DNA from 4 places in the Halomonas sp. G11 genome. Region 4 is predicted to be linked to each of the others. Evidence: predicted binding sites of a transcription regulator. Region 4 holds the regulator's gene; each other region holds the start of a gene.
The links. Region 4 encodes sigma-54, which starts transcription at its own class of promoters, with help from an activator protein. Its sites were predicted from a motif close to TGGCACNNNNNTTGCTNT; they were not measured.
Positions count from the first base shown of each region.

Region 1: the regulator sigma-54 is predicted to act here: its motif matches at 2,894-2,911, upstream of urtA (urea ABC transporter substrate-binding protein).
Region 2: the regulator sigma-54 is predicted to act here: its motif matches at 2,322-2,339, upstream of ADS46_RS04725 (nitrate reductase).
Region 3: the regulator sigma-54 is predicted to act here: its motif matches at 4,328-4,345, upstream of ADS46_RS00890 (NCS1 family nucleobase:cation symporter-1).

Region 1 is NZ_LYXG01000034.1:73,262-80,591, reverse strand. It holds gene urtB (urea ABC transporter permease subunit UrtB) at 1-1,293, opposite strand, end outside; gene urtA (urea ABC transporter substrate-binding protein) at 1,447-2,799, opposite strand; gene ADS46_RS13345 (tripartite tricarboxylate transporter permease) at 3,131-4,657, opposite strand; gene ADS46_RS13340 (tripartite tricarboxylate transporter TctB family protein) at 4,657-5,109, opposite strand; gene ADS46_RS13335 (Bug family tripartite tricarboxylate transporter substrate binding protein) at 5,109-6,110, opposite strand; gene ADS46_RS13330 (response regulator) at 6,341-7,072, opposite strand; gene ADS46_RS13325 (ATP-binding protein) at 7,131-7,330, opposite strand, start outside.
Region 2 is NZ_LYXG01000008.1:72,974-80,303, reverse strand. It holds gene nirB (nitrite reductase large subunit NirB) at 1-557, opposite strand, end outside; gene ADS46_RS04730 (NAD(P)/FAD-dependent oxidoreductase) at 560-1,900, opposite strand; gene ADS46_RS04725 (nitrate reductase) at 2,580-5,300, shown strand; gene cobA (uroporphyrinogen-III C-methyltransferase) at 5,260-6,159, shown strand; gene ADS46_RS04715 (bifunctional protein-serine/threonine kinase/phosphatase) at 6,162-7,330, shown strand, end outside.
Region 3 is NZ_LYXG01000001.1:206,008-213,337, forward strand. It holds gene preA (NAD-dependent dihydropyrimidine dehydrogenase subunit PreA) at 1-90, opposite strand, end outside; gene ADS46_RS00875 (NAD(P)-dependent oxidoreductase) at 87-1,466, opposite strand; gene hydA (dihydropyrimidinase) at 1,525-2,964, opposite strand; gene ADS46_RS00885 (nitrilase-related carbon-nitrogen hydrolase) at 2,996-3,862, opposite strand; gene ADS46_RS00890 (NCS1 family nucleobase:cation symporter-1) at 4,404-5,924, shown strand; gene ADS46_RS00895 (LysR family transcriptional regulator) at 5,967-6,890, opposite strand; gene ADS46_RS00900 (EAL domain-containing protein) at 7,051-7,330, shown strand, end outside.
Region 4 is NZ_LYXG01000040.1:95,542-102,871, reverse strand. It holds gene pmbA (metalloprotease PmbA) at 1-971, shown strand, start outside; gene ADS46_RS14250 (HPr family phosphocarrier protein) at 993-1,262, opposite strand; gene rapZ (RNase adapter RapZ) at 1,326-2,207, opposite strand; gene ADS46_RS14240 (PTS sugar transporter subunit IIA) at 2,286-2,759, opposite strand; gene hpf (ribosome hibernation-promoting factor, HPF/YfiA family) at 2,764-3,072, opposite strand; gene ADS46_RS14230 (RNA polymerase factor sigma-54) at 3,159-4,580, opposite strand; gene lptB (LPS export ABC transporter ATP-binding protein) at 4,685-5,434, opposite strand; gene lptA (lipopolysaccharide transport periplasmic protein LptA) at 5,445-5,939, opposite strand; gene lptC (LPS export ABC transporter periplasmic protein LptC) at 5,943-6,521, opposite strand; gene ADS46_RS14210 (KdsC family phosphatase) at 6,528-7,064, opposite strand; gene ADS46_RS14205 (KpsF/GutQ family sugar-phosphate isomerase) at 7,086-7,330, opposite strand, start outside.

The DNA.
Region 1 (7,330 bases), on a different contig from region 4:
CGCAAAGGTCATGATATCCACGCGTGTGGCGCGAATGCCCATCGAGCGGGCCATGTTGCGGTTCTGGGTGACCGCACGCACTTCAAGCCCCAGCCGTGTGTGGCGCATGATCAGTATCAGGCCCGCAAACACCACCAGCGCAAAACCCAGCACATACATCCGGTTAAGCGTCAGCGACAGGGCGTCGTTCACCACCAGCGAGCCGCTCATCCACTCCGGCGTAATCACCGTACGGTTTTGCGGTGAAATCACCGTGCGTACCAGCTGCTGAAGAATCAGGCTGACACCGAAGGTGGCCAGCAACGTCTCCAGCGGGCGGCCTTTCAGGAACTGGATCACGCCACGCTCGATCGCCACCCCCGCCAGGGCGGATACCATGAACCCGGCGGGAATCGCCAGTATCAGCGCCAGCCCCGGCTGGCCGGGCAGCAGTTGCTGCATGGCCCAGGTGGTATAGGCCCCCAGCATGATCAGCTCGCCGTGGGCCATGTTGATCACGCCCATCACGCCGAAGGTGATCGCCAGGCCAATGGCCGCCAGTACCAGCACCGAGCCCATGGAAAGGCCGAAGTAGAGCGTCTCGGCGGCGCGGTTGATTTTAAGGTTTTGCTCGATATCGGCCAGTGCGGCGGTGGCAGCGTCGGCCACCAGCGGGTCGTCTGACTGGGCAGCGCGGCTCAACGCCACACGAACGTTACTGTTCAGGCTGCCCGATAGCACTTCGACGGCCTCGGCGTCGCCCTGGTTGAGGCGATAGACCGCCAGCGCTTGATTCAACCGATCGCGTACCGCGGCCGAGGGTTCGTTTTCCAGCCGGTTGGTGAGCGGCTCGACCTGAGCTTCCTCAACCTCGCCAATCAGCCGTTTCGCCGCGTCCAAACGCGCTTCTTGATCGCCGTTATACAGCTCGACCAGCGAAATCGCCGAGCGCAGCTGGGTGCGTAGTGCGTTGTTGATGGTCAACCGATCCAGGTCGCGGCGGCTGACCTCGCCCATGGCCTCCCCGGTCAGCGCATCTTCAATGGTGACGTCCAGGCCCGTCGTTTCCAGCGCGATGACAAAACGCCCATCGTCTTGCAGCCGCTGCAGATCACTGTCCAGCAGGGCCTGCAACCAGACATCGGCGCGCGCTTGCTCGCTTTCGATAATGGCGTTGATGGCCATGGCTTTGTCGTCGAATGAGCGGGTATCCAGCGCTTCAAGAAGCGCTTGACCATCGTCTTCCTGCGCCTGAACCGACATGGGCAACCAGGCCAGCAGGCTGATGAGCAGGCAGGTGACGATCCTTGGCATGACGCGTGCCGTCCACGAATAGCAAGGCATCCTCATGGGTGAGTCCTTCGAGTGGCGTGCCCCAGGCGTCGCCTCAAACGAGACATCGCCTGGGTAGATGAATAAGGTAAACGGATCAAACAAGGGGCGGCTTGCACCGCCCCTGACACGGGCTTACTCGGCCAGTGCTTCTTCTGCCTGCTCTTCGGCATCGCTACCCATGCAGCGGTTTTCCGCCACGTTGTAGTTGCCGCATTCCATGGGCTTGCGCCAGTCGCTGATCAAATCACGCGAACCGGGCAGGTAGTCTGACCAGGCATCGCCCGCTACGGTCGACGGGGTTTCCCACACCACGGCGAACTGGCCGTTGTCCTGAATTTCCCCGATCATCACCGGCTTGGTGATGTGGTGGTTGGGCATCATCGCGGCCGAACCGCCCGACAGGTTGGGCACGGTCACGCCGATGATGGCATCTTTAACCGCGTCCACATCGGTGGTACCGGCTTTCTGAACCGCCTCTACCCACATGTTGAAGCCGATGTAGTGGGCTTCCATCGGGTCGTTGGTCACGGCGTCGTCTTCGCCGGTATGCTCAAGCCAGGCGTCGATGAAGTCGTAGTTGGCGTCGGTATCCACGCTCATGAAGTAGTTCCAGGCCGCCAGATGGCCCACCAGCGGTCCGGTATCGATCCCGGTGAGCTCCTGCTCGCCCACCGAGAAGGCAACCACCGGGATGTCCGCCGCGTCGATCCCCTGGTTGCCCAGCTCACGGTAGAACGGCACATTGGCATCACCATTAACGGTGGATACCACGGCGGTCTTCTTGCCTTCGCTGCCGAAGCGGCCAATTTCCGACACGATGTTCTGCCAGTCGGAGTGACCAAAGGGCGTGTAGTTGACCATGATATCTTCGTCGGCCACGCCAAACTCTTCTTTCAGATAGGCTTCCAGGATGCGGTTAGTGGTGCGCGGATAGACGTAGTCGGTACCCGCCAGCACCCAGCGCTCCACGCCGACCTGGTCATGCAGGTAGTTGACGGCCGGGATCGCCTGCTGGTTGGGCGCCGCGCCGGTGTAAAAGACGTTTTCGGACGACTCTTCACCTTCGTACTGCACCGGATAGAACAGCAGACCGTTCAGCTCTTCCACCACGGGCAGTACCGATTTACGCGATACGGAGGTCCAGTTACCGAAAATGACGTCCACTTCTTCCTGTTCAAGCAGCTCGCGGGCGCGCTCGGCAAACAGCGGCCAGTCAGAGGCAGGGTCGACCACCACCGCTTCAATATCACGGCCAAGCAGACCTCCCGCTTCGTTCTGCTGTTCGATCAGCATCTCGACAGTGTCTTTAAGAACCGTTTCGCTGATGGCCATGGTGCCTGAGAGCGAGTGCAGGATACCGACCTTGATCGGGTCATCGTCTTGCGCGATGGCATGGGTACTGCCCCCCATCACAGCGGCGGTTAGCAGGGCAGTTGAGAACACTCGAGACGTCTTTGGGTGTGTCTTGCGTAGGAAAGTGGTCACTTGAATCTCCTTGCACCCCTTATGCTGGGGGCTCGTTTATTGGCGTCGTATGCCAAGCAACAAAGGCTGGTATACGTCCACTAGCAACAAACAATTTGCAAGGGCTGCGCCAGATTGGCACATAAGCAACTTATAAGCGCACAATCAGCAACTTAAGATAAGTCTAAAAAACCCCCAAAAGGCCAGAAGCACCAAAATGGCGCGGCTTCTGTTGGCGAGCGCACGCTGATTATGCACCACTGGCGCTCAATGCACTGCGACCGTGCAAAAACGGGGCGCCGACTCTCGTCGACGCCCCGTTTCTTCCCGGGTCGATGGATCCCTTCCAGGATTAATCGCTGCCAGACGTACCCTCTTCAATGGGATTGCGCATCCGGCGGCGCAGGATGGGCCCAATAATATAGGGCAGGATCAAGCCCAGACCGGCAAAGACCCACAGGCCAATGGCCAGGCCGCTGTTCCATAGTATGGTCCAGTCACCGTCGGAAATATCCATGGCATGGCGCAGGTTCTTTTCCATCTCCGGCCCCAGTAACAGGCCGAGGATGATCGGCACCAGGGGAATCTCAAGCTTGCGTAACAGATAACCGGCAACGCCAAAGATCACCATGAAGTAGAGATCGAAGACGGTATTGCTGATCGAGTAGATGCCGACAAAGGCAATCATGGTAACGATCGGCAGCAGGTACATGGGGGGTACCGACAGCAGCTTGACGAAGATTCCCACCATCGGAATGTTCAGGATCAGCAGCAGGAAGTTACCCACCAGTAGGGCAGCAATCACGCCCCAGACGATATCGGCGTTCTGGGTAAACATCAGCGGGCCGGGGGTGATGTTCAGCGAAATCAACAGCGCCAGCAATACCGCCGTCGTCCCGCTACCCGGCACACCCAAGGTCAACATGGGCACCAGCGCGCCGCTTGAAGCGCCGTTGTTACCGGCCTCAGGACCTGCAACACCGCGAGGATCCCCCTTGCCGAAGTAGCCTTTCTTGCCGACGACTTTCTTCTCCAGGGTATAACCGATAAAGCTACCTAGCGACGCACCGGCACCCGGCAGTACGCCAGCGATGAAACCCAGGACCCCACCACGCAAGCTCGAAGGCAGGATCTCACGGATATCCTTCCACTTGAGCGAGAGCTTGTTGACCGCCATTTTTTCCTTGCCACCACCGGCCTTCTCTTCGATGAAGAACAACAGCTCGGAAATGGCGAACAGGCCCACAATGGCAATGATGAAATCCACGCCTTCGTAGAGTTCCAGCGTTCCAAAGGTAAAGCGCTGCACGCCGGTGGAATCGATACCCACCGTGGCAATCATCAAACCGATGGCGGCTGCCACCACGGTCTTCATCGGATTCTTGCCGGTAATACCGCCCAGGGTTGCGAACGCCAACAGGAACAGCGCGAAATACTCGGCAGGCCCGAAGGTCAGGGCGAATTTTGCCAACAAGGGGGCCAATATAATCAGGCCTATGGTGGCCACCAGGCTACCGATAAAGGACGCCACGGCAGAGATCGCCAACGCCTCGGACGCCTTGCCCTGTTGTGCCATCGGGTAGCCATCGAGACAGGTCATCATCGCCGGTTCGTCACCGGGAATATTGAGCAGTATCGAGGAAATGCGCCCGCCATACATCGCCCCGGCATACACCGACGTGAGCATGATAAGGGCGGTTTCCGGCGCCAGGCCGAGGGTAAAGGCCAGCGGGATCAGGATCGCCACCCCGTTGGCCGGGCCCAGGCCTGGCAAGGCACCGATCAAGGTGCCCAAAAAGGCACCGATCAGTGCAAACATCAGGTTATGGGGCTGCAGCGCGACGCCAAACCCGTCCATCAAGAAGCCAAGCGTTTCCATTAGCCCACCTCCAAGAACGACAATATGCCTAGCGGTAGCGCCAGATCAAGGGCATAGCTGAATACCAGGTACACCACCACACCGGAAACCGCTCCGGTGATATAGGCCTTGACCGGACGTGAGCCCATGCGCCAGCAGAGGGTGCCCACAGCCAGGGCCGTGCTGATGATGAAGCCTAGCGGTTGCAGCAACATGGCATACAGGATCAGCACGACCACCGCAACGATCAGCTCGATGCCGGTACGGCTCCATGGCCAGGCATTATCCGGGTCCGGCCGTACGACCATGTACAGACTGGACAGCCCCAGGACGACGGCCAGTAAAAGAGGAAAAGTATCGGGCCCGACCGCCTCGGACCCGCCAAAGGGTTCTTGAAACTGGGTGGCGCCCCAGCCGTACGCGACGGCCAGGACGATCATCAGGATCCCAAAGATACGATCGTTGAAAACCATTACTGAATCAGCCCGATATCCGTGGACAGTTGTTCGATATCTTTGATCTGTTCTTTAACGAAGGTCTCGAACTCACCGGCGCTCATGTGGAAAGGCATCAGGCCATTCTGCTGCATGACGTTCTTCCACTCGTCGCTGGCATAGATGGTATCCATGGCATCGACCCAGTACTGCTTGGCCTCGTCAGAGATATCCGCCGGCATATAGAAGCCGCGCCAGTTGGGGCCCAGCGCATCAATGCCCTGCTCTCGTGCGGTGGGGATATCGGACAGGTCGCCGGGCAGGCGCTCTTCCGACAGTACCGCGAGCACCTTGAGATCACCCGACTCCATGAAGCCTTGAGCCTCGGTAATATCGCCGGTGAACGCTTCAACGTGGCCGCCGATCACCTGGGTCAGTGCTTCGCCGCCATTGTTGTAAGACAGGTAAGCGATGCGGGGCAGGTTCTCGACCTCGGCCGCCTGAGCCGCGATCAATACCTTGAGGTGATCCCAGCCGCCTTTGGCGCTACCGCCTGCAAACTTGACGCTGCGTGGATCCTCTTTAAGGGCATCCATCAGCTCATTGAGGTCATCGTATTCGGAATCGGCGGAGACGGCGATGATGCCATAGTCAGCGCCCAGCGCCCCGATCCAGTTGACCATATCCGCGGTCATGTCAGGGAACTGGCCCTGAGCAAGGCGGGTCGTAGTGGCCGTGGATGCCGCGACGAGAAGCTCCTCATCCCCGGCACGCTTGCTGATGGTATGACCGTAGGCCACACCGCCACCGGCACCGGCCATATTGATGGTCTGAACGTTACCCGACACCAGGTCGAGCTCCTGGAGCACGTTACCGACACTACGGCAGGTAAAGTCCCAGCCGCCGCCAGGGTCAGAGGGGGCGATACACTCGACTTTACCTTCCGGTTCGAAGGCAGCGGCAGTACTGGAAAAAGTCGTCATCGCGGCCAGCGGCAGAGCCAGCAGCGTTACGTACTTCAAGGAAGACTTGAAAGTCATAGCGTTCTCCACGTTTTGATCTGTTGTTGTAGTGATGCGTATTGTCTTGATGCATAGCGCTTCACGCTGTGAACGTTAGAAGAAGGCAGACCCGTGTGACAAGCTTGTGAACATTAAGCACAAAAAATTCATTCCGCGCATTGTGTTCATTTTGTTCACGGCGCTAACAGGACTTTTTCAAGTTCACTGTTTTAAAGGGCTTGTTTTAAGGACCTAGTTTTAGCGCCTGGCTAAAGGTCCGCCAGCCAAGCGTTGGCATCGGCCCGCAAACGGTAGCGGCGTTCGGGTCTCCCTACATCACCATAGCCCAATTCGGCGTCTACCACGTGCACTGAGACCAGAAACTCTAAATAGCGGCGTGCGGTGGAACGGCTTGCGCCCATACCCCGTGCCACCTGGGTGGCAGCCAACGGCTGATGCGCTTGCTTGAGTGCTTCAACCACCGACCGTAACGTCAGACGGTCGATACCTTTTGGCAGGCTTCGCCCACTGGGGGCATTGGGTTCAACGGGCTTTGCGCGAGCCAGCACCTGGTCAAGCTCGGCTTGATTCATCTCGGCGCGGCTGGCCAATGCCTCACGCTCACGGCGAAAACGCGCCAGCATCTGCTGCATACGACCGGCTTCTATGGGTTTGATAAGGTAGTCAAAAACGCCGCCGCGCAGCGCCTCGCTGATGGTATCCACCTCACGGGCAGCGGTCACCATGACAATATCCACCTGGACGTAATCGCGACGCAGCGCCCAAAGCAGCTCCAGCCCTTCCACATCGGGCAGATAAGCATCCAGCAAAATCAACTGCACGTGCTGGCCTTGCTCGGCCATCAAGGCATTGGTTTCAGCGGCGTTGCGGGCCATGCCGACAACATGAAAACCCTCGCTTTGCTCGATAAAAGCGCGGTGGATATCAGCAATGCGAAAGTCGTCTTCTACCACCAAAATACCGTACTCGTGCGCCGACATAAGGCTTCCTTTAACCGAATTACAGGCCATTAGTTATCATTGTAAGAATCTGCGCCGGCTAGCTTATCACGGACGATGACGCGTCAACGTCGGCACATAGCGAGCGGTCCAGCACCGCGATAAAGCAGGCACCACCGAGTTCGCTGTCTTCCAGGGTGACCGTGCCGCCATGCTGGCGACAAAGCCGTGCCACAAGCGCAAGGCCCAGCCCTTGATGCTGGCCGGTTTTGGTCGAGAAGCCCTCGCTGAAAATCGATT
Region 2 (7,330 bases), on a different contig from region 4:
TCAACCTGCATGGGCATTAGCCGCCCGGCAAACTCCACCACGGCAGTATCAAGGTTCAAGCCGCGCAGCGCATTGGCGGCCTCCAGGCCCAGCAGCCCGCCGCCGACCACCACGCCGTTGGTGGCGTTTTCCGCCGCCGCGCGAATGTCGTCAAGGTCGTCCAGGGTGCGATACACCAGGCAGCCATCACGGTCGTTGCCGGGAATCGGCGGCACAAAGGGGTAGGAGCCGGTGGCCAGCACCAGCTTGTCGTAGGGGTATCGGCCCTGGTCGGTCACCACTTCCTGCTGGTCGCGGTCGATGTGCGTCACGGCTTCGCCGGTGCGCAGCGTGACGCCGCTGGTGGTGTAGTAGTCGGCGTCGCACAGGGCGAGCGACTCGGCATCGCGGCCGCTGAAATATTCCGACAGGTGGACGCGATCATAGGCCCGGTGACGCTCTTCGCCAAACACGGTGACCTGGTAGCGCTCAAGAGCGCCGTTATCGACCAGTTGCTCGACCAGGTGGTGGCCGACCATGCCGTTACCAATAATAATGAGCTGCTGTTGGGTAGACATGCTTAAGCCGCCTCCGACGTTGAATGAGAAGAGTGTTTGGAAGAATGTTGAGCAGAGAGCTCAGAAGAATCAGGGGGCAGTTGGGCTGCCGCTTCACGCAGCACCTCGACATCCGCGGCACCAAACAGCAGCGCCTGACGGAAGCCGCTGAGGTCGTGCCCCGCCAGCGCCTGCTCGAAATACCAGGGGCCCTGTTGGGTGTCGCCGTACAGCACGGCGCCTTCAATGCGGCCGTCGCGCAGTAACACGCGCCGATAATCGCCCCGGTGGGGGTCGTGGTAGCACAAGACGTCGTGCTCGGGCGCTGCCTCGGTAGGGCCAAACGCGAAGAGCGAGACGCCGCTGACTTTCAGCTTGGTAGCGGTGGGAACCTCGCGATAACCGTCGCCCGCGTCGCCACAAAGCACCGCCGCCAGCACCTCGACCTGATGCCAGATAGGCTCGACCAGCCCATAGGTATGCTGCTCAAACTGGCAGCACTCACCCAAGGCAAAAATATGCGGGTCGGAGGTGGTGAGATGGCGGTCGACCTTGACGGCACGGTCGGTGGTAAGCCCGGCCTGCTGGCCCAATTCGGCGTTGGGGGTAATGCCAGCGGCGATAATCACGCTGTCGGCGGGCAGTCGACGGCCGTCATTCAGGATGGCAGCGCAGACGCGGCCGGTCGGGTCGCCTTCGAGTTTTGCCAGCTGTGCCTGGGTGACGATGTTAAGCCCGCGCTCAACCAGCGAGGCTTTCAGCAGATTGGCGGCGGTGGCGTCCAACTGGCGGTTCATCAGCCGGTCGCTGCGTTGTAAAACGCTTACCTGCAGTCCCTGGCCGCGCTTGCGTAGCCCTTCGGCGGCTTCCAGGCCCAGCAGGCCGCCACCGATCACCAGTGCATGGCCGCCTTGTTGGGCAATGGCCTCCAGCGTTGCGGCGTCGTCCTGGTCCCGAAAGCCATGGACGCCATCCAGCGCTATACCTTGCACCTTGGGAAGTGTCGGGCGTGAGCCGGTGGCCAGCACGAGGCGATCATAGTAGAGGGTTTTGCCTGCGTCGGTTGCCAGTGTGCGGCTGTCACGGTCGATGTGCTCGACGCGTTCGCCCAGCTTGAGCGTTACGCCGTTGTCCTGATACCAGTCAGCGTCGCGCAGCGTTAGCGCCTCTGGCTGCATGTCACCGGCAAGCAACGGCGAAAGCAGAATGCGGTTGTAAGCGGGCACCGGCTCTTCCCCAATCACGGTGATGGCTCTGGGGCGTTGAGGATGATTGACCAGCGCTTCCACCAACCGGTGGCTGGCCATGCCGTTGCCGATGATGACCAGGTGGTCATCGGGTGAGCACCGGGAAAAAGTTTCCATGGGTGGCTCCTCATCTTGCATGATGGTGATTCGCTCCAAACAAAAACGCCCCTGACACATGCGCTTCCTGCGAGCAGGATGAACAAGGTCAGGGGCGTCGTTGCCCGGTAACGTTGATTAACGCGTGGCCGCCGCCATTGGCTGCCAACAAGTTATATATCTAACTAGTAGCAAGTCAGCGGCCAACTCAGGGGTATTCTTTTTTTTTAGTTTATTTTCATCATGTTGAGTAGGCGTATAAGAAATGCTGAGGGGCCGCTCCTTGTGGCTTTGTGCACGCTGTTGGTGCGCCATGGATGGTGAGCTGCACTTTCAGTACGCAAGTTTGAGGTGCCAGGGGGGTAAGCTGACGATAGGAAGACGGCCGGTTTTTCTATTTAAGTATCTGTTTTTAAATAATAATTTAGGCGATTCCGAATAATGGCTTAGGGTTTGCAACCCTACGAGTACAAGCAACAAACGCGCATTGCAGTGCGTTCACCAAAAAACAGTGGCAGCGAATAAGCCCAATAACGTTGTTAGACAAATAAGTATCTTTAAACAATACGTTTGGCACCTTTAGCGGTGCCCGCTGCGGCAACGACGTCCAGCCAGCTGATCGCCTTGCGCTTTGCGCAACAGGGTCAGCGGCCTGGACGTTTTTTTATGGGTGGCGTTTGCAATTTGCCGAGGAGTCATCATGTACCAAGTCAAAACGACTTGCCCCTACTGTGGCGTTGGTTGCGGCGTTAACGCGACCGTGGCGGAGAATGGCACACTGAGTGCTGTCGAGGGCGACCGTGAACACCCCGCCAATTTCGGGCGGCTGTGCGTCAAAGGTTCAGCTCTTCACGAAACGCTGGGCGAGCAGGGGCGTCTGATCAAGCCGCGTGTAGATGGCGAAGAGGTCTCGTGGGAACAGGCCTTAAGTGTCACCGCCGAACGCTTAAACACCCTGCGGGCCGAGCATGGCAACCACAGCGTGGCGGCGTACCTTTCGGGCCAGCTGCTGACGGAAGATTATTACGTTGCCAACAAGTTGTTTAAAGGTTTCTTGGGCACGTCGCATCTGGATACCAACTCGCGGCTGTGCATGGCCTCTGCGGTGGCGGGGTACAAGCGCGCCTTCGGTGCCGATGCGGTGCCCTGTAACTATGAAGATCTGGAAGAGGCCGAACTGGTCGTGCTGGTAGGGTCCAACCTGGCCTGGAATCACCCGGTGCTCTACCAGCGCATCAAGGTTGCCAAAGAACGTAACCCGTTGATGCGCGTGGTGGTGATTGACCCCCGTGTGACCGACAGCTGTGAAATCGCCGACCTGTACCTGGGCATTAAACCCGGCAGCGACGCAGTGTTGTTCAACGGCCTGCTGGCCTGGATGGCGGCCAAGAACAAGCTGGACACGGTGTATCTGGAGCGCCATACCCAAGGCGTTGACGATGCGCTAAGCGCCGCCCAGCAGTCGGCTGGTTCCATCGTTGAAGTGGCGGCTGCCTGCGAGATCGATGCCGAGCGCCTGGAAACCCTCTACTACTGGTTTGCCAGCCAGCTGCACGTGGTAACGCTTTACTCCCAAGGGATCAATCAGTCGTCCAGCGGCACCGACAAGTGCAATGCGATCATCAACTGCCACCTGGCGGGGGGCAAAATCGGCTTGCCGGGGGCAGGGCCTTTCTCGATTACCGGCCAGCCCAATGCCATGGGCGGACGCGAGGTGGGCGGCCTGGCCAACCAACTGGCTGCGCACATGGATTATGGCACCCCGGGGGCGCGAGATCTGGTCAGCCGCTTTTGGGCCACCGACAATCTGGCGCCCACGTTGCCGAATGGCCCTGGCTACAAAGCGGTTGAGCTGTTTGACGCCATCGAGCGTGGCGAGATAAAAGCGCTCTGGGTGATGGCCACCAACCCGGCGATTAGCCTGCCCGATGCCGCCCACGTGAGGGCCGCACTGGAAAAGTGTCCGCTGGTGATCGTCTCGGAGTGCGCGGCAAATACCGACCTGCTGCCCTACGCTGACATCGTGCTGCCCGCGTCCGGGTGGTCTGAAAAAGACGGCACGGTGACCAACTCCGAGCGCTGTATTTCGCGCCAGCGGGGCATGTTGCCGCCGCCCGGCGAGGCCCGCCACGACTGGCAGATCATCTGCGATGTGGCTAAGCAGTTGGGTTTCGGGGAGGCGTTTGATTACACCCACCCCAGCGAAATATTCGACGAGCACGCACGGCTGTCGGGCTTTGAAAATGCCACTACTACCCAGCGGCTGTTCGATATTTCAGGCCTCGTGGGCCTGGGCCGCGACGGTTATGACGCGCTTACGCCGATCCAGTGGCCGGTAAATGCCCAGGCCCCCAACGGGACAGCCCGCTTGTTTGAAGACGGGCAGTTTGCCACGCCTGACGGCCGCGCCAGGTTGCTGCCGATTACCCCGCGGGGGCCCGAACAGAGGCTCAGCCAAGCGTATCCTTTGCGTCTCAACACCGGGCGGATACGCGATCAGTGGCATACCATGACGCGCACCGCCCGCTCGCCGCGGCTGATGAACCACCGCGCTGAGCCCTTTATCGATGTCCACCCTGAGGACGCCGCCGAAGCGGGCATAAAGGATCAGTCGCTCGCCGTCTTGTCCGCCGCCACGGGGCAATACCGGGCCCGGGCCAGGGTATCCAAGGCTCAGCGTCGCGGCGAGGTGTTCGTGCCTATTCACTGGACGGATTGTTTCAGCCAAAATGCACGCAGCAGCGCCTTGATACAGCGTATCATGGACCCGGTCTCCGGCCAGCCTGAAGCCAAGCATGGCGCCGTGGCGCTGGCACCCCTGGCACCTGCCTGGGAGGCAACGCTGCTCGTTGCCGATCACAGCGTCATGCCTGCGGGACGCCCCGCCTGGTGCGAAAGCGACTATTGGACGCGTATTCCCATGCGCGGCTGCCAACGCTGGCAACTGGCAGGGGCGAAGGCCGTTAACGATTGGTTTGCCACACTGGCGGCGTGGCTGCCCGCATCACCAGCGCTTTGGTGCGAAGATGTCGCGACGGGTGGTCTGCGCGCGGCCGGTGTGGAAAATGACCAGCTCAAGTGGTGGTTGATGGTAGGGCCGCCCGATGAACTACCTGGCCTCGCCTGGCTGGAAGCGCGTTTTAACGATGATCGTATCGACGATACCCATCGTCGGCGCCTGTTGGCAGGCTGTGATGACGGCGCGGCGGATACCGGCCCGGTGATCTGTAGCTGCCATCAGGTGGGCCAAACCGCGATTGTTGATGCCATCCGGAATGGCGACACCAGCGTGGAGGCGCTGGGCGCACGGCTTGCCTGCGGGACCCAGTGCGGCAGTTGCATTCCTGAATTGAAATCGCTATTGGAAGAGGAGCGCCCCAATGCGCGCGCTAAGCAAAGTTCCGCTCATGAAGTGGTGTAATTCCCTGGCGCGGCTGGTGAGTCGTTTCAATCCAGGCTGGATAGGGGGTGAGAAACTCGACCGTTATACGTCGAACCGCCTGCCGCTCAAGGGCGATTGTCAGCCTGGGCATGTATATCTGGTCGGGGCCGGTAGTGGCGATGTCGAGCTGCTGACGCTCAAGGCGGCTCGCCTGCTGTGCCAGGCAGACGCCGTGGTGTACGACCGGCTAGTGGGCGACGACGTGCTGGCGCTGATTCCACGTGGCACCGAGCGACATTATGTGGGCAAGGCCAGCGGGCACCACAGCATGCCACAGGCCGAGATTGGCGCCTTGATGGTCACGCTTGCCAGGGCGGGCAAGTCGGTGGTGCGTCTTAAAGGTGGCGACCCGGCCATTTTTGGCCGTATGGGCGAAGAGCTTGATGCGCTGGCTGCCGCTCATGTACCCGCCACGATCGTCCCGGGAATTACGGCGGCGTCTTCGGCGGCGGCGTGCATGGGCATTCCGCTGACCGACCGGGGCCACGCCCAGCAGCTTCGGTTTGTCACCGCCCAGCTGTGCCGTGAAGACGGCACCCCGGACTGGTCGGCGCTTGCCCGGCGTGACGAAACCCTGGTGTTCTACATGGGGCTTTCCAAGGTCGAGGCGATCTGCGCTGGCCTGCGCGATGCGGGGCTGCCCGATGACTGGCCGATCATGCTGGTGGCCAACGCCAGCCAGCCGGACCAGCAGTCGTTAGTGGGCACGCTTGCGGATATGCCCTTACAGCTCGCCGCCTCACCGCTACCGTCACCCTGTGTGATAATGGTGGGCAGCGTGGTGACGCGTGTGGCGACAAGCCCGGCGGCTCTCGATATCCATAACGCCGTTTACTGAGTATGGCAACGCTGCGCATTTCCCTGGGCCAGTATTCCGATAAAGGCCGTAAGCCGAGCAATCAGGATTTTTATGGCGCCTATTTGCCCGACGGTGCCCAGCAGCGTCATAAGGGCATCGCCATTGCGTTGGCCGATGGCATCAGCAGCAGCACGGTGAGTCGTGAGGCCAGCGAAGCCGCGATGGGCGGCTTTCTTGGCGATTACTACGCTACGCCTTCCTCCTGGAGCGTCAAGAATGCGGCCCAGCGCGTGCTTCAGGCCACCAATGCGTGGCTGTATGCGCAAACCCGGCAGAGCCAATACCGTTACGACATGGACCGCGGCTATGTCTGTACGCTGAGCGCCATGGTGATTAAATCGGCCACCGCGCACCTGTTTCATGTCGGTGATAGCCGTATTTACCAGTTGGCGGGCAGTTCGCTGGAGCCACTGACCGAAGACCATCGCTTCTGGGCCTCCCGTGAGGTGAGCCATCTAAGCCGCGCCATGGGGGCAAGCCAGCACCTGGAGCTCGATTATCGTGCGGTGTCGCTCAGCGAAGGCGATGTGTTTTTGCTGGCCACCGACGGCGTGTACGAGTGGCTGTCTCCCCAAGTCATGGCTTTGAAGATTCATGAAAATGCCGCCGACCTGGACGTGGCTGCCCAGGCACTGGTGCACGCGGCGCTGGCCAATGGCAGCGACGATAACCTGACAGTCCAACTGGTGCGCATCGAAACGCTGCCCGACCGGGACGCCGATGAACTCTACGATGCGCTGGGCGGGTTGCCATCGCCACCCGAGCTTCGTCCCAACAGCGAGCTGGACGGCCTGCGCATCATACGCCACCTGCACGCCAGCGCCCGTAGCCATGTGTATCTGGCGCACGACCCGGAAAGCGGGCAGCACGTCGTGGTGAAAACGTTATCCACCGAACTTGCCGAAGACCCCGCCAGTGTCGAGCGTTTCGTGCGTGAGGAGTGGATCGCCCGGCGTATCGACAACCCCCATGTGCTCTCGGCGCCCGAGCAGCGAAAGCCCCGGCGTTACCTGTACAGCGTATGGGCGTATATCGATGGGCAGACCCTGACCCAGTGGATGCGTGACCACCCTGAGCCCGACCTGGTCGAGGTCCGCGGTATTATCGAGCAAGTAGCCAAAGGCTTGCGTGCCTTCCACCGCCTGGAAAT
Region 3 (7,330 bases), on a different contig from region 4:
GCCGGCGAAATTGACCGATAGATCAACGCCGTTGACCACGCTGGCGCCGCTGTCGTGCTTGCCCGGGGGAGTAAAATTGAGGGTGTTCATGCGGCCTCCTGCTTGGCGACAAGCGCCTGATGAATGGCGTGGGCGGCAAGCTTGCCGTGCTGCACGGCCTGAACGGTGAGGTCCTGGCCGGGTTTTACACAGTCACCACCGGCATAAACGTTAGGCAGCGAGGTGCGCAGCATGTCATCCACCTGGATACGCTCGCCGTCGCGGGCGAGTTCGGCGGCGGTGGCGTCGCGAAGGCTTGCCCCTTCAAAGCCCTGACCAATCGCCTTGAAGATGGCGTCGGCGGCAATCTCGAAGGTGTCGCCGGTCGCCGTCAATTGCCCTGCTTGTTCCCGGGTCTTGGCAAAGCGCATGCCGACCACCCGGCCTTGGCTGTCCAGCAGAATGTCGTCGGGCTGCGCCCAGGTGATCATGCGCACGCCGTTGGCTTTGGCGATCTCCTGCTCGTGGTCGGTGGCGGACATCGCCTCGACGCCGCGACGGTAGACCAGCGTCACCTCGGTGGCGCCCAGGCGAGCCATCTGGGTCGCCATGTCGATGGCGGTATTGCCTGCGCCAATCACGATGCAGCGTTTGGCGACCGCGAGGCTGCCCAGATCATCGGTTTGGCGCAGGGTCTTGATGTAGTCCACGGCGGGCATCAGCCCCGGTGCTTCATCGCCGGTTAGCCCCAGGGCGCGGCTGGTGCCCAGGCCCAGGCCGAGAAATACGCTGTCGTACTGCTGATGCAGGGCGGCCAGTTCCAGGTTGTCGCCTAATCGCTTCCCGTACTGGATATCGATACCGCCGATCTCGAGCAGAAACTCGACTTCCTTACGGGCGAAATCATCGGTCATCTTGTAACGGGCGATGCCGTATTCGTTCAGCCCGCCAGGCTTTTGTTCGGCCTCGAAGATGGTCACCCGATGGCCGAGCATCGCCAGCCGGTGCGCGCAGGAGAGCCCAGCGGGGCCTGCGCCCACGACGGCGATATGCCTACCGGTAGTGGCCGCCCGCTTGAACGGGTGGCCGTCGAACTGCATATGGTCGGTGGCGTGGCGCTGCAATAGGCCGATCAGCACCGGCTGGCACTCGGCATCGTGGTTGCGCACGCAACTGCGCTCGCAAAGGATTTCGGTAGGGCACACCCGGGCGCAGCTGCCACCCAGGATGTTGGCTTCCAGGATGGTTTCTGCCGCGCCGTTGATGTTGTCTTCGCTGATCTGGCGAATAAAGCTTGGGATGTCGATCTCCGACGGGCAGGCCTCCACGCAGGGCGCATCGAAGCAGTAGAGACAGCGCTGACTTTCGATCATCGCCTGGCGATGGGTCAGCGGCGGGTGTAGATCGCTAAAGTTAGTTGCCAGCGTATCCGGGTCGTAGGTGCCGACCTCTTTTGCGCTGGGTAGATGGTTCAGTGGGCTAGTCACGGTAGAGCCTCCGCTGTTGTTATGGGCACAGCTGTTGGTCTTGGTCGTTCTTTATTGATCAGCGCTTGACCGCCATCGGTGCGTTCAGCTCGGCACGTTTGGCCAGCAGCTCAAACATGCCGGGGTAGGCGGGGCGCTCCAGATACCGGCCTGCGCCGCGCTCGGCGCGCAGGTCGCCGTCACGCCATACCCATTTACCCTGGCTGATGGTATGGCGGGGGATGCCGCGCACCGTCTTGCCCTCGAAGATATTGAAGTCGACGTTCTGGTGGTGGGTCTTGGCGGAAATAGTCCGCGTGCCGTTGGGGTCCCACACCACGATGTCGGCATCGGCGCCCACCTGAATGGCGCCCTTGCGGGGGTAGAGGTTGAAGATTTTGGCGGTGTTGGTCGACGTCAGGGCGACAAATTCCTGGGGCGACAGCTTGCCGGTGTTGACGCCTTCGTCCCACAGCACGGCCAGGCGGTCCTCGACCCCCGCAGTGCCGTTGGGAATCTTGGTGAAGTCATCCTTGCCCGCGGCTTTCTGATCGGCACAGAAACAGCAGTGGTCGGTGGCGGTGGTTTGCAGATTGCCCGACTGCAGGCCGTGCCAGAGGGCTTCCTGATGGCCCTTGGGGCGGAAGGGCGGGCTCATTACATGCGCCGCGGCACGGCCCCAGTCGGTATCCTGGTAGACGCTGTCGTCGATCATGAGATGACCGGCCAAGCATTCGCCATAAACCTGGTGACCCTGGTCGCGGGCGTAGGCAATTTCGTCCACCGCATCCTTGGTGGATACGTGAACCAGATAGATCGGCGCGCCCAAGGTGCTGGCAATGCGGATCGCCCGGCTGGCGGCTTCGCCTTCGACCTGGGGCGGGCGCGAAAGCGGGTGGGCTTCCGGCCCGGTAAGGCCTTGGGCGAGCAGTTTCTGCTGCATGTGGTAGACCAGCTCGCCGTTTTCGGCATGCACTGTGGGTACCGCACCCAGCTCCAGGCAGCGCGAGAAGCTTTCCACCAGGATATCGTCGGTGGCCATGATGGCGCCCTTGTAGGCCATGAAATGCTTGAAGCTGTTCACGCCGTGTTCATGCACCAGGGTGCCCATTTCTTCCCGCACGCTATCGTCCCACCAGGTGATCGCCACGTGGAAGGCAAAGTCGGTGGCGGCTTTTTCCGCCCAGCCCTGCCAGGTCTCGAAGGCTTCCAATAGCGACTGGCCCGGCTGGGGGATCACGAAATCGATGATGGACGTGGTGCCGCCCGCCAGCGCGGCCGCGGTGCCGGTGTAGAAGTCTTCGCTGGCCACGGTGCCCATGAACGGCAGCTGCATGTGGGTATGCGGGTCAATGCCGCCGGGCATCACCAGCTGGTCGCTGGCATCAACCACCTCGCAATCAGCGGGAACGTCTAGATTGGTGCCAATGGCGTGGATTTTGCCGTCCACACACAGCACATCGGCGCGGTAAGTGTCGGTGTTAGTGACGACGGTGCCGCCCTTGATCAATAGGCTCATTGTTCGCTCCTTTGCTTGTCAGGTGGCCGGGCTACTCGCCGTCGGTCAGACGGGTGTAGGTTTCCGGGCGGCGGTCACGGAAGAACTGCCAGTTGTTGCGCACCTCGCGCACCATGTCCAAATCGATCTCGTGGACCAGCAGTTCGTCTTCTGTTTCGCTGGCCTGGGCCTCGATCTTGCCGCGCGGGTTGACGATATAGCTGGAGCCGTAAAAGTCGCCGATATTCCACGGTGCTTCGGTACCGACCCGGTTAATGGCGGCGATAAAGCAGCCGTTGGCGGCGGCCGAGGCGGGCTGCTCCAACTCCCACAGGTACTGGGAAAGCCCGGCGACGGTGGCAGAGGGATTGAAGATCACCTCGGCCCCGTTGAGGGCGAGTGCCCGCCAGCCTTCCGGGAAGTGACGGTCATAGCAGATGTAAACGCCGATCTTGCCAAAGGCGGTGTCGAACACCGGCCAGTTGGATTTACCCGGCTTGAAGAAGAATTTTTCCCAGAACCCGGCCACCTGCGGAATATGGGTCTTGTGGTACTTGCCCAGGTAGCTGCCGTCGGCGTCGAACACGGCCGCCGTGTTGTAGTAAACGCCGGTCTCGGTCTCCTCAAAGACCGGGACGATGATCACCATGCGGTGCTTGGCGGCCAGTTTCTGCATCATCTGGCAGGTGGGGCCTTCCGGCACCCGCTCGGCGGCGGCGTACCACTTGGTGTCCTGACTGGGACAGAAGTAGGGCTGGTTGAACACTTCCTGGAAGCACAATACCTGCACGCCCTGCTCGGCGGCTTGCTCGACCAGCGGCAGGTGAGCCTCGTTCATGGCGTCACGAATCGCCGCCGGTTCCAGGTCGGTACTGGTTTTTAGCCCCATTTGAATCAGGCCGATTTTCATCTTCTGCATCAGACACTCCCTCTTATTAGCGTTAGGCCACAGCATTAGTTTTGTTTGATGTTCTGTTTTTAACGGGTAACTTTCAAAGCTGACCAATGCGACAGCTTTTAAGAAAGTATCGTCAGGTTATGCGTTTTAGCAAGTCAGTCGATGGTTTTTTTAAGATGCTTTTTAACTCATTGAGTTAATTTGATTTTTTTATTTTAGCTTGGCGCATTCCCTAATCTGGTGAGGGTGTGCACTGTTTTGGGTTTTTTATTTAATGGTTTTTAATCAGTAAGTTAACGTTTTTTATTGAAAATAAAGACAGGTTTTTATGTTTAAAGTTGGTGCAAATATTTTTTTTGATCTAGCCTTTTTGAGTCCGCCGGGTATTCGGTGACTCAGAAGTCGGAAAGATGACGAAAACAATAAAATTCTTGTCCTGGAAGACAGTTTTTTGATCAATAAGTTAAGTGCCTAGGGCGGCTTAGTCGGCACGCTTATTGCTTTAAATAACCTCAGACCGTGAGGGTTTTCTGGGAAGCAGGATGACACTGAGGAGAGACCAATGACGAAAACAACCTCTCAAATGGTAGATCGAGACGGGCTGATTGAGCTGGACGTGGGGGACGACGTTCGTTCCAGTTCGCGTTTCAATGAGGACATTGCACCCACGCAAGCAAGCGAGCGAACCTGGTCAAAATGGAATATCGCCGCGCTTTGGGTGGGGATGGCGATTTGCGTACCCACCTACACGCTTGGGGGCGTGTTAACGGCCTACTTCGGCTTGAGCGTTGGCGAGGCGCTGTTCGCGATATTACTCGCCAATGTGATTGTCTTGATTCCGCTGACGCTCAACGCCTTTCCGGGGACGAAATTCGGGATTCCTTTCCCCGTAGTCCTGCGCTCCTCGTTCGGGATCTTTGGCTCCAACGTACCGTGTCTGGTGCGCGCCCTGGTCGGATGCGGGTGGTTTGGTATCCAGACCATGTTTGGCGGGTTGGCCATTCATCTTTTGCTCTCGGAACTGATACCGGCCTGGGCGGCGCTGGGGGGCGTCGGTGAGGTCATCGGTTTCTTCGTGTTTGGCGCGATGAACCTGTACGTAGTGATTCGTGGTGCGGAATCGATCAAGTGGCTGGAAACGCTGGCTGCTCCTTTGCTGCTGGCGGTGGGTATCGGCTTGATGGTGTGGGCGTGGCCGCACACGTCGATGACCGAGCTGCTGGCGCAGCCGCCATCGCGTCCTGAAGGGGCGTCGGTGTATGGCTACTTCTTTGCCGGGTTAACGGCCATGGTGGGCTTCTGGGCCACGCTGTCGCTGAATATTCCTGACTTCAGCCGCTTTGCCAAAAGCCAGAAAGACCAGATTGCCGGGCAGGTGATTGGCCTGCCGCTGACGATGTTTTTCTTTGCCTCACTGGGCGTGGTGATGACCGCTGCCTCCGAGACGCTTGTCGGTCAAACCGTGGCCGACCCGGTGCGGTTGATCGGCTTTATCGATAATCCATTTTGGGTCGTGTTGGCGATGCTGCTGATTATTATTGCCACGATTTCTACCAATACGGCTTCCAATATTGTCTCGCCGACCAATGATTTCCAGAATATTGCGCCTAAGTTTATTGACCAGACGCGTGGCGTACTGATGACCGGCGCGGTGGGTGTGTTGCTGATGGGTTACGACCTGTTGCAAAAAGCGGGCATCATTCCCCCGGGGGTATCGCTTGAACAGATGTACTCCAACTGGCTGCTGGGGTATTCCAGCCTGCTGGGCCCGATCGCCGGTATCATGGCCGTGGATTACTTCCTGATTAAAAAGCAGCGTCTGGATGTGCCCAGCCTGTATATGGACAGCCATGCGTATCCGGCTGTCAATGTTGCCGGTTTTATCGCCTTTGGCGTGCCCGTGGCGCTGACACTGATTTCGCTGACCACCGGCACGATGTACTGGTTCTATGACTACGGCTGGTTTACGGGCTCGGCGCTTGGCGCGATCGTTTACTATGTCGCCAGTCAGGTGCTTTCCTCCGCACCGTCAGTGGGGCCGTCGCCGGTGACGGACACGGAGCCTGCCGAGCAACTACCCTAGTCGCGCGACACGCACTTTACCAAAATGCCTCACAACACCCGGCTAGATGCCGGGTGTTGGCGTTTGTGGCGTATCGATGAAGTTTAAAAAGGCGTCAACGACCCGATTGGGTCGGCGGTCGCGGCGGGCAATGAGCACGAAGGGGATACGGTAGTGCTGGCTTGTGCTGTTCAGGGCGCGCATTTTGCCTGCCGAGACCCATTGATCCGCGACGTGCTCGGGAAGAAAGCCAATAAAACGCCCGGTGAGAATCAAAAATGCCGCGCCCTCACGGTCAGATGCGGAGGCGCGCAGATTGAGGGCATCGTGGGCCTGGCGTGCCTCAACGGGCAGCGGATAGCGGGGCGATATGGCGGGATGGTACGCAAGCTCGGCCAGCGTGAGGTGATCGCTTGCCTTATCGAACAACGGGTGCCCCACCGAGCAGTACAGGAAGGAAGGTTCATCGTAGAGATGCTGAGTATCTAGGCTGGTGGGCAGATTGACCGCGGGCACGACCCCGACATGCAGGTGGCCATCCATCACGCTGCGAATCACCGCATCCGATGGCTCCATGTGTATGTTCAGCGTGACATCATGCTCCGGGGCGCTGAGTCTGGCCAATGCATGGGTGACATGCATGGCGGGTAGCGTCACCAGGTTGTCGGTAATGCCGATATTCAGCTCCCCCCTGATGGTGTGATGCAGCGCGTTGACATCGCTTTTGAAGGTTTCCAGCGCGGAAAGCAGCGTCATGCCTGCCTGATAAATCTCTTTGCCTTCCTCGGTCAGGCTGAACCCGCCACGCCCACGCTGGCACAGCGAAAAGCCCAGTCGTCCTTCCAGGTCGTTCATGTGCTGGCTGATTGCCGACCGGCTGATGCCCAGCGTGGTCTCGGCCGCCGTAAAGCCTCCGCACTCCACCACCGTTTGAAAAACACGAATCAGGCGAATCTCATAGTCGCTCATTTGACCAAGTGCGGGCATATCAAGCTCTCATGGCGGGCAATCAGTTGATTTAATGATAGAGGAATTGAAAAAGGCCGATGTACTTTTCAAAAATAGTTCTTCAATATCATCGACGTTTGAGCTTATGTTAGGACGGTTCTGTTTGTTTAGTGCCACTTTATGACAAGGCGCCCGCGCAATGCCACAACCTGTTACTCCGTTATCGGCCGATTTGGCGAAGAAGTATCGCCATCAGCGCCGTGGTGCTTTAACGATTTACGGGGTGGCGCTGTTGCTGCTCCTGAGTATCTTTGTGTGGATACTCTACGAACAGTATCGCCAGGAAATCCAGACCATTGAAACACGCAATGCAGCCAGAGCCGATGTGGTGGTCGAGTGGGCGAAAGGCGTTTTTGCGCAAAGCGGTCAGGCCCTTTTGAGCGTTGCCGAACTGGTGCAACTCGAGGGCATGCCGACGC
Region 4 (7,330 bases):
ATCACCCCTGGGCGTTAACCACCGACCGGGCCATCGAGCTGGCGCTGAGCTGTGAGCAAGCGGGCCGCGAAGTGACAGGCATCACTCAGTCGGATGGTGCTTCGCTATCGAGCGGTGAAGGCGTGCGCGTTTACGCCAACAGCCATGGCTTCGTTGGCACCCAAAAAGGGAGTCGGCATTCACTTTCCTGCGTGTTGATTGCTGAAGACGAGCAAGGCATGCAGCGTGATATGGACTATACCTCGGCGCGCAACCCTGACGATTTATCCGACCCGGCCGCCGTGGGGCGCGAGGCGGCCAGGCGTACCCTGCGTCGCTTGGGGGCCAGGCGTCCACCAACGGGCGCTTATCCGGTGCTGTTCGATCCAAGTCTGGCAAGTGGCTTGGTGGGCCATCTGATGGGCGCGCTGGCAGGCGGCGCGCTATACCGTCAGGCGTCGTTTCTGTGTGACCGACTCAATACGCCGCTGTTTCCCGATTGGTTTAGCCTTGAAGAACGACCGATGGAGATTGGTGCGACGGCAAGCTCTCCCTTTGATGGGGAAGGGGTTCAAACGCGCAACAACCGCTTTATCGAAAACGGCCAGATAGCGAGCTATATGCTGTCATCCTACAGCGCACGGCGTTTGGGAATGAATACCACGGGTAACGCCGGGGGCGCACGCAATCTGCGCATTACCGCGCCGTTATCCAGCCCGGCCGCCCTGTTCGAGCAAATGGGCACAGGTGTCTGGGTGACCGAGCTGATGGGGCAGGGCATTAACGGTGTCACGGGCGACTATTCCCGCGGTGCAGCCGGTTTCTGGGTCGAAAACGGGGTGGTGCAATACCCTATCGAAGAGTTCACCATCGCGGGTAACCTGGAACGCATGTTCGGTGCGCTTACGGGCGTGGGTGATGACATCGACCGCCGCGGCAGTATCCATTCCGGTAGCTGGCTGATTGATGGCATGACCATCGCCGGCAACTAGCCGAGCGTTGCAGACTGGGTTTTATTTGTCTTCGTCAAAGCGGGCGTCGAACAGCGATTGAATGGCATCCAGGGCCTGTTCGGCGTCATCGCCTTCTGCTTTGATGCATAACTCCGTGCCACAGGGGGCTGCGAGCATCAGCAGCGCCATGATATTGGCGGCATCGGCTTCCTGGTGCTGTTTGTAAACGCGGACATTGGCGTCAAATTGCTGACTGCATTGTACAAGCTTTGTGGCGGCCCGCGCGTGAAGGCCGCGTTGGTTAGTGAGGGTAAGTCTACGTTCTGGCACCCTGGTTCCTTTTGGCTATGAGGGTCTTCGCGATAGATGATGGTCTGGTCAACGTGGCTCGAACTAAAGCGGTGCGTTGACCGTGTATTGCAAGCCCAGCTCGCGGTGGCGTAATTGTACTTCACCCATCAGATTGGCGATGCGTTGCGCCAGTTGTTCAGCGATGTAAACCGAGCGGTGCTGACCGCCGGTACAGCCAATCGCAACCGTCATGTAGCTGCGCTGGCTGTGCTGATAGGCTGGCAGCCAGCGTTCAAGCCAGGCCTCGATATCGCGGGTCATGTCATCGACCAGTGGGTAACTGGACAAAAACGCAATGATGTCAGCGTCGCGGCCAGTGGAGCCCCGTAACGCCGGATCCCAGTAGGGATTGGGCAGGCAGCGGACATCAAAGACAATATCCGCATCCAGCGGAACGCCGCGCTTATAGCCGAAGGACTCGAAAGTCAGCGTTAGCTGGTCACGCCGCTGATGGGCGACCTGATCAGTGATGCGGCGACGAAGGTCATGCACCGAAAGCCGGGTCGTGTCGATGGTCAAATCGGCCAGGTCGCGAATCTCGTGCAGCGTTTGCTCTTCTTTGTCGATGGCTTCTTCTAGCGTGAGGCTGCTGTTGCGGGTTAACGGGTGCCGTCTGCGAGTAGCTGAATAGCGTTCCAGCAAAATGCGTGCGTCGGTGGTGAGATACACGATCTGGCACTTGATGGTCCGCTGCCGAAGCTCTTTGAGCAGTTCGGGAAGTTTGGCAAGTGCGCCTGGCAGGTTGCGTGCGTCAATACTGACAGCCAAGTGGGTGCGATCGCCCTGATCGCGCAACTCCTCCACCAGGGAATCCAGCAGCATGGCGGGCAGGTTATCAATAGCGTAATAACCCAGATCTTCCAGCGCCTGTAAAGCTATCGATTTGCCTGACCCCGATCGGCCACTAATAATGACGAGTTGCATGAAGGCTCTCTTGCTTGCGGTCAAGCGACTTGGACAAGCGACCCGGGATTAGGACGGTCCATTAAGCGCCTCGCCTATTTAAAGGCTGGCAGCCTGTTCGCGTATCTTGGCGGAGATGAGGTCCAGCAATTCACGTTGACTACCCGACTTGCGTAGCTGCTGGCGCGTGTCGGCATCATTCATGATGGAGGCAACTTGGCCCAGCAGTGCCAGGTGCGTGTCGTCGGCTTCTTCTGGCACGAGCAGAACAAACACCAGGTCAACCGGGTCTCCGTCAATGGCGTCGAAGTCGACCGCTTCATTGAGTTTGAGAAAGCCGGCGATGGGCGAATCACAATGCGGACTTCGCGCATGGGGAATCGCCACGCCGTTACCAATCCCCGTACTGCCGAGGCGTTCACGGCCAATCAGACGGCTGAACACCTCCTGGCTGTCGAGGCTGGGAATGTTTTGGGCGATAAAGGTGCTGAAAAACTCCAGCACCCGTTTTTTGCTGCCCCCGGGCACATCGTAGAGAACGCGTTCCGGGGGGAGGATTGTGGCCAACGTCATTGAATTAACGCACACCTGCGCCCTGGGCGCGGGCTTGTGCTTTTTCCTTATGCTTAACGAGTTGTCGATCGATCTTGTCCGCCAGGGCGTCAATGGCGGCGTACATATCGTTATCAAGGGCCTCGGCATGCAAGTCAGCGCCTGCAGCGTGCAGCGTACAGGCGGCCTGTTGACGCTCTTTTTCGACCGAGAGCGTTACCTGTACGGTGGTGATGTTGTCGTAATGGCGCTCAACGCGTTCCAACTTTTCGTTGACATAGTCACGCAAGGCGTCAGTCAGTTCTACATGATGACCGGTGATATTGACTTGCATTGACGTACTCCTTATCCGTCGGACTGTTCTTCGATTGTAACCCTTTTTGGCGTTAAGCAAAGCCCTTGTAGTGAGTTTCCATTTGCCTAACGTAAGCGGCGGCGTTCGCTGGACGAAGGAATGCCCATGCCTTCGCGATATTTGGCGACCGTGCGTCGGGCCACGTGGATACCGGCTTCCTCCAGCAGGGTGACCAGACGGCTATCCGACAAGGGTTTGCCGGGGGGTTCTTCCTGGATCAGTTTTTTGAGGCGTGCGCGAATGGCCGTACTGGAGTGGCTGTCGCCGTCCTGGCTACTGATCTGGCTGGAAAAGAAGTATTTAAGTTCGAAAATGCCCCGCGGTGTATGGATGAACTTCTGGGTGGTGACACGAGAAATGGTCGATTCGTGCATCTCCACCGCATCGGCAATATCGGCCAGGATAAGCGGTTTCATGGCTTCTTCGCCGTGTTCGAGAAAGCCGATCTGGCGGGTAATGATTTCCCGCCCAACGCGTAGCAGGGTGTCGTTGCGGCTGGAGAGGCTTTTGATCAGCCAGCGGGCTTCCTGCAAGTGATCCTTGAGAAATTGGTTATCCTGGCTTTTGTCGGCGCGCTTGATCAGGCTGGCGTAGTCGGGTTGAATCCTGAGTTTGGGCAAGGCCTCGGGGTTGAGTTCGAGGTGCCAGCCTTCGTTATCGTGGTGAACCACCAGGTCGGGAATCACGTAACTATCGTCAGTGGCGCTGTAAACGCTGCCGGGGCGCGGGTCCAGGCTTCTGATCAGTTGGATGACGTCATCGAGCTGTGCATCGTCCAGACCGAGTCGCCGCTTGAGGAGGCGCTGATCGTTCTTGCCCAGGGCTTCCAGGAACTGGCGGACCAGCCGCCGGGCAGGCATCAGCAGCGGGGTGTCGTCGGGCAGGGCGGCGAGCTGAAGCATCAGGCATTCGCGAAGATCGCGGGCGAAGATGCCGGTGGGCTCGAACTGTTGCAGCCGCAGCAGAATGGTTTCGACCTCGCGCTGGCTGAGGCCTTCCACGCCCTGATCTCGCAGTCCTTCACGGATGTCGTTAAGGGGTTGGGTGAGATAGCCGTTAGCATCCAGCGCATCAATCAGGCTTTCGGCTACTAACTGTTCGCGTTGGCTCAAATCGGTCATGGCGAGTTGCCAGAGGAGATGGCCATGAAGGCTTTGCCCGGCTGCCTGGCGCTCGAAGTCAGGCCCGTCGCTGCTTGTGCTGCCGCTGCCAGCCGTATCCTGATAGGTATCTGACCAGTCGCTGTCGACGGACAGCTCCTTGGGAATGCTATCTGCCCACTCGCTTTCTTCCGGCTCGCTGGCGGCTTGTTCGCTTTCGCTGAACTCGTCTTCCTGCTCGAGCATGGGGTTGGCATCGAGCGCTTGCTGAATTTCCTGGCGTAAATCGAGCGTTGATAGCTGTAGCAGGGCAATCGCCTGCTGCAGCTGAGGTGTCATGGTGAGCTGGGTGCCGATCCGCAGTTGAAGAGAAGCTTTCATGACCATCTGAGAACCACTCGTTTATCGGAAAGCATCCACCCTAGTGCGAGTTGTGATCGGGTGCAAGTGCAATAAGTATGCCATTGGCAATAAATATGCCATTAAGGGCTTTAGAGACGAAAATCAGCACCTAGGTAAACGTCACGTACCTCCTGATTGTCAAGAATAGCGTCCGGCGAACCGCTGGCGATGATATGCCCGTCGCCAACGATGTAGGCCACGTCGCAGATATCCAGTGTTTCACGCACATTGTGGTCGGTAATCAAGACGCCAATGTCGCGGTCTTTCAAGGCGCGGATGATCGACTTGATGTCGCCCACGGAGATGGGGTCTACACCCGCGAAAGGTTCATCAAGCAGAATGAACGCAGGTTCGGTGGCGAGGGACCTTGCGATCTCGACGCGCCGCCGTTCGCCCCCGGAAAGGCTCATGCCCATATTGTCGCGGATATGGGTGATATGAAACTCTTCCAGGAGTGTTTCCAGGCGTGCTTCGCGTCCGGCGCGGTCCAGGTCGTTACGGGTTTGCAAAATGGCCATGATGTTGTCGGCGACGGAAAGCTTGCGGAAGATCGACGCCTCCTGGGGCAAATAGCCAATGCCTGCCTTGGCGCGCTCGTGCATGGGCGCTCGGGAAAGGTCGAGGTGATCAATCCCAACGCTGCCTGCATCTGCCTTGACCAGGCCGACAATCATGTAGAATGACGTGGTCTTGCCAGCGCCATTGGGGCCGAGCAGGCCGACGATGCTGCCCTGTGAGATATCCAGGTTGATGTCTTTCACCACGCGCCGGCGTTTGTAGCTTTTTGCCAAGTGACGGGCGTATAGCGTTCGTGTTGCGCTGTTGTCGGCAACGGCCATCTGGCTCTCCTTAACCTTCGGGTTGCAGCGTCATGCGAATGCGCTGCGACTCTTGATTGTCGACATCGGAACGCGCCTTGACGACCTCTTGGTCGATGAAATATTCCAGGCGTCCCCCGGTAAAGCGGTCGCCTTGCTGGATGATTTCCGCCTGATCAATCAACTCGACCCGGCGCTCGGCGACATGGTAGATCACCCGCCGACCCCAGCCTTCCATCGGGCCATCCTGATCCTCGGGCTGGCGCCGCAGATAGGCCCGTTCGCCCAGCGCTGTGGCCCGGGAGAGCTCGCCTTCCTCGTTACGCTGGATTTCCACTTCGTCGCCTCTTATCAGCATGTTGCCTTGGCGAATTTCGACGTCGCCGGTGTAGACCGCTGTACCGGCGCGCTGATCCAGGTCGAGCTGGTCGGCGACGACTTCAACCGGCTGCTGGTGGTTATCCGCCGTCGCATAAAAAGGCACTAGGCAGGCAGCCGCCATCGCCGTGTAGATAAACGCTTTCATGTTTCATTCCTGTCCGGGTTGCGTCTCCGGAGGGTGGTGGCCTTGAACGTCACCTTCAAGCCGCACTTCCTCCTCGTTGAGCCATGCATCCATACGCCGTGCTGTCATGCGCTGGGGTGGTTGCTGGAGCAGCACATGAGTGTCACTCCACGCATGGGCGGTTTTCCCCTCATAGTGCAGAACGTCCGTGTCAAGCTGCCAGCCTTCTTCAGGGGCGATCAATCTTGCGTCGCCCGAAAGCGTCAGCTCCTGAGAACGGGTATTAAGCGTACCTATCTCTGACGTGGCGTTCCAGACGCGCCGCTCGCTGTCATAAAGCGTGGCATGCGGGGTCTCGGCGAGTGTCGAGGCGGATTGGGGAGTATGCACCAGGCGAGGCGTGGTTAATCCCTGCTGAATATTCCCCTGCTCATCAAACAGCGTCAGTTCGGCATCGTGAAGGACGTGGCCTGGCTCCTCGGCACGGGCGTCCGGGTCTGTCGGGACGGTTTGAAGGCCGCCCGGGTCCAGCCATACCAGCAAGCCGCCCAGAGCCAGCACGATAAGTGCCAGTCCCAGACGCGTAGGCCATGTCTTTAGCATAGTGCCTCAGCCGTGTAGATAAGTATCGACAACCGCGCCCCAGTGACCCTGAGCATCAAGCAACGTATCACATATTTCGCGGACAGCACCGTGCCCCCCCAGGCGTTCGGTGACCCAGTCAGCGTGGGTGTGCATGTAGTCAGGGGCGTTGGGTACCGTGATGCCGACGCCTGAGCGTTTGATGCTGGCCAGGTCGGGCAGGTCGTCACCACAATAGGCAACTTGAGACAAATCAAGCTCCAGGCGCTGGCAAAGGCCGCGAAGGGCGGCCAGTTTGTCCTCGCAGCCCTGATAAACGTGGGGAATGCCCAGTGCGGCGGCGCGCTGGCTGACCATGGGGGAGTCGCGGCCGGTGATCAAGGCGACCGAGATGCCTGCGCGTTTCAACAGCTTGAGCCCATGGCCGTCCTGGGTATGAAATGCTTTGATTTCGACACCGTCGGCTTGAAAGTAAAGCCGACCGTCGGTGAGAACACCATCGACATCAAGGGCAAATAAGCGAATGCGACGTAGTCGGTCGAGTAGGTCAGCAGAAAGGGACATTGGGTCTCCGGTCGATTGAAGTTAAATAACGCCGCTGGCAAGCAGGTCATGCATATGCAGCGCGCCTATCGGGCGCTGGTGTTCGTCCACCACTGCCAGCGCGGTAATGCGATTGTCTTCCATGATGCGAACGGCTTCCGCCGCGAGAAGGTCGGGAGATATGCGTTTGCCAGGTCGGGTCATGACGTCATCTACCCGTACATCTCGCAGGTCGTGGAAATTATCCAGGGTGCGGCGCAGGTCGCCATCCGTGTATACGCCGACCA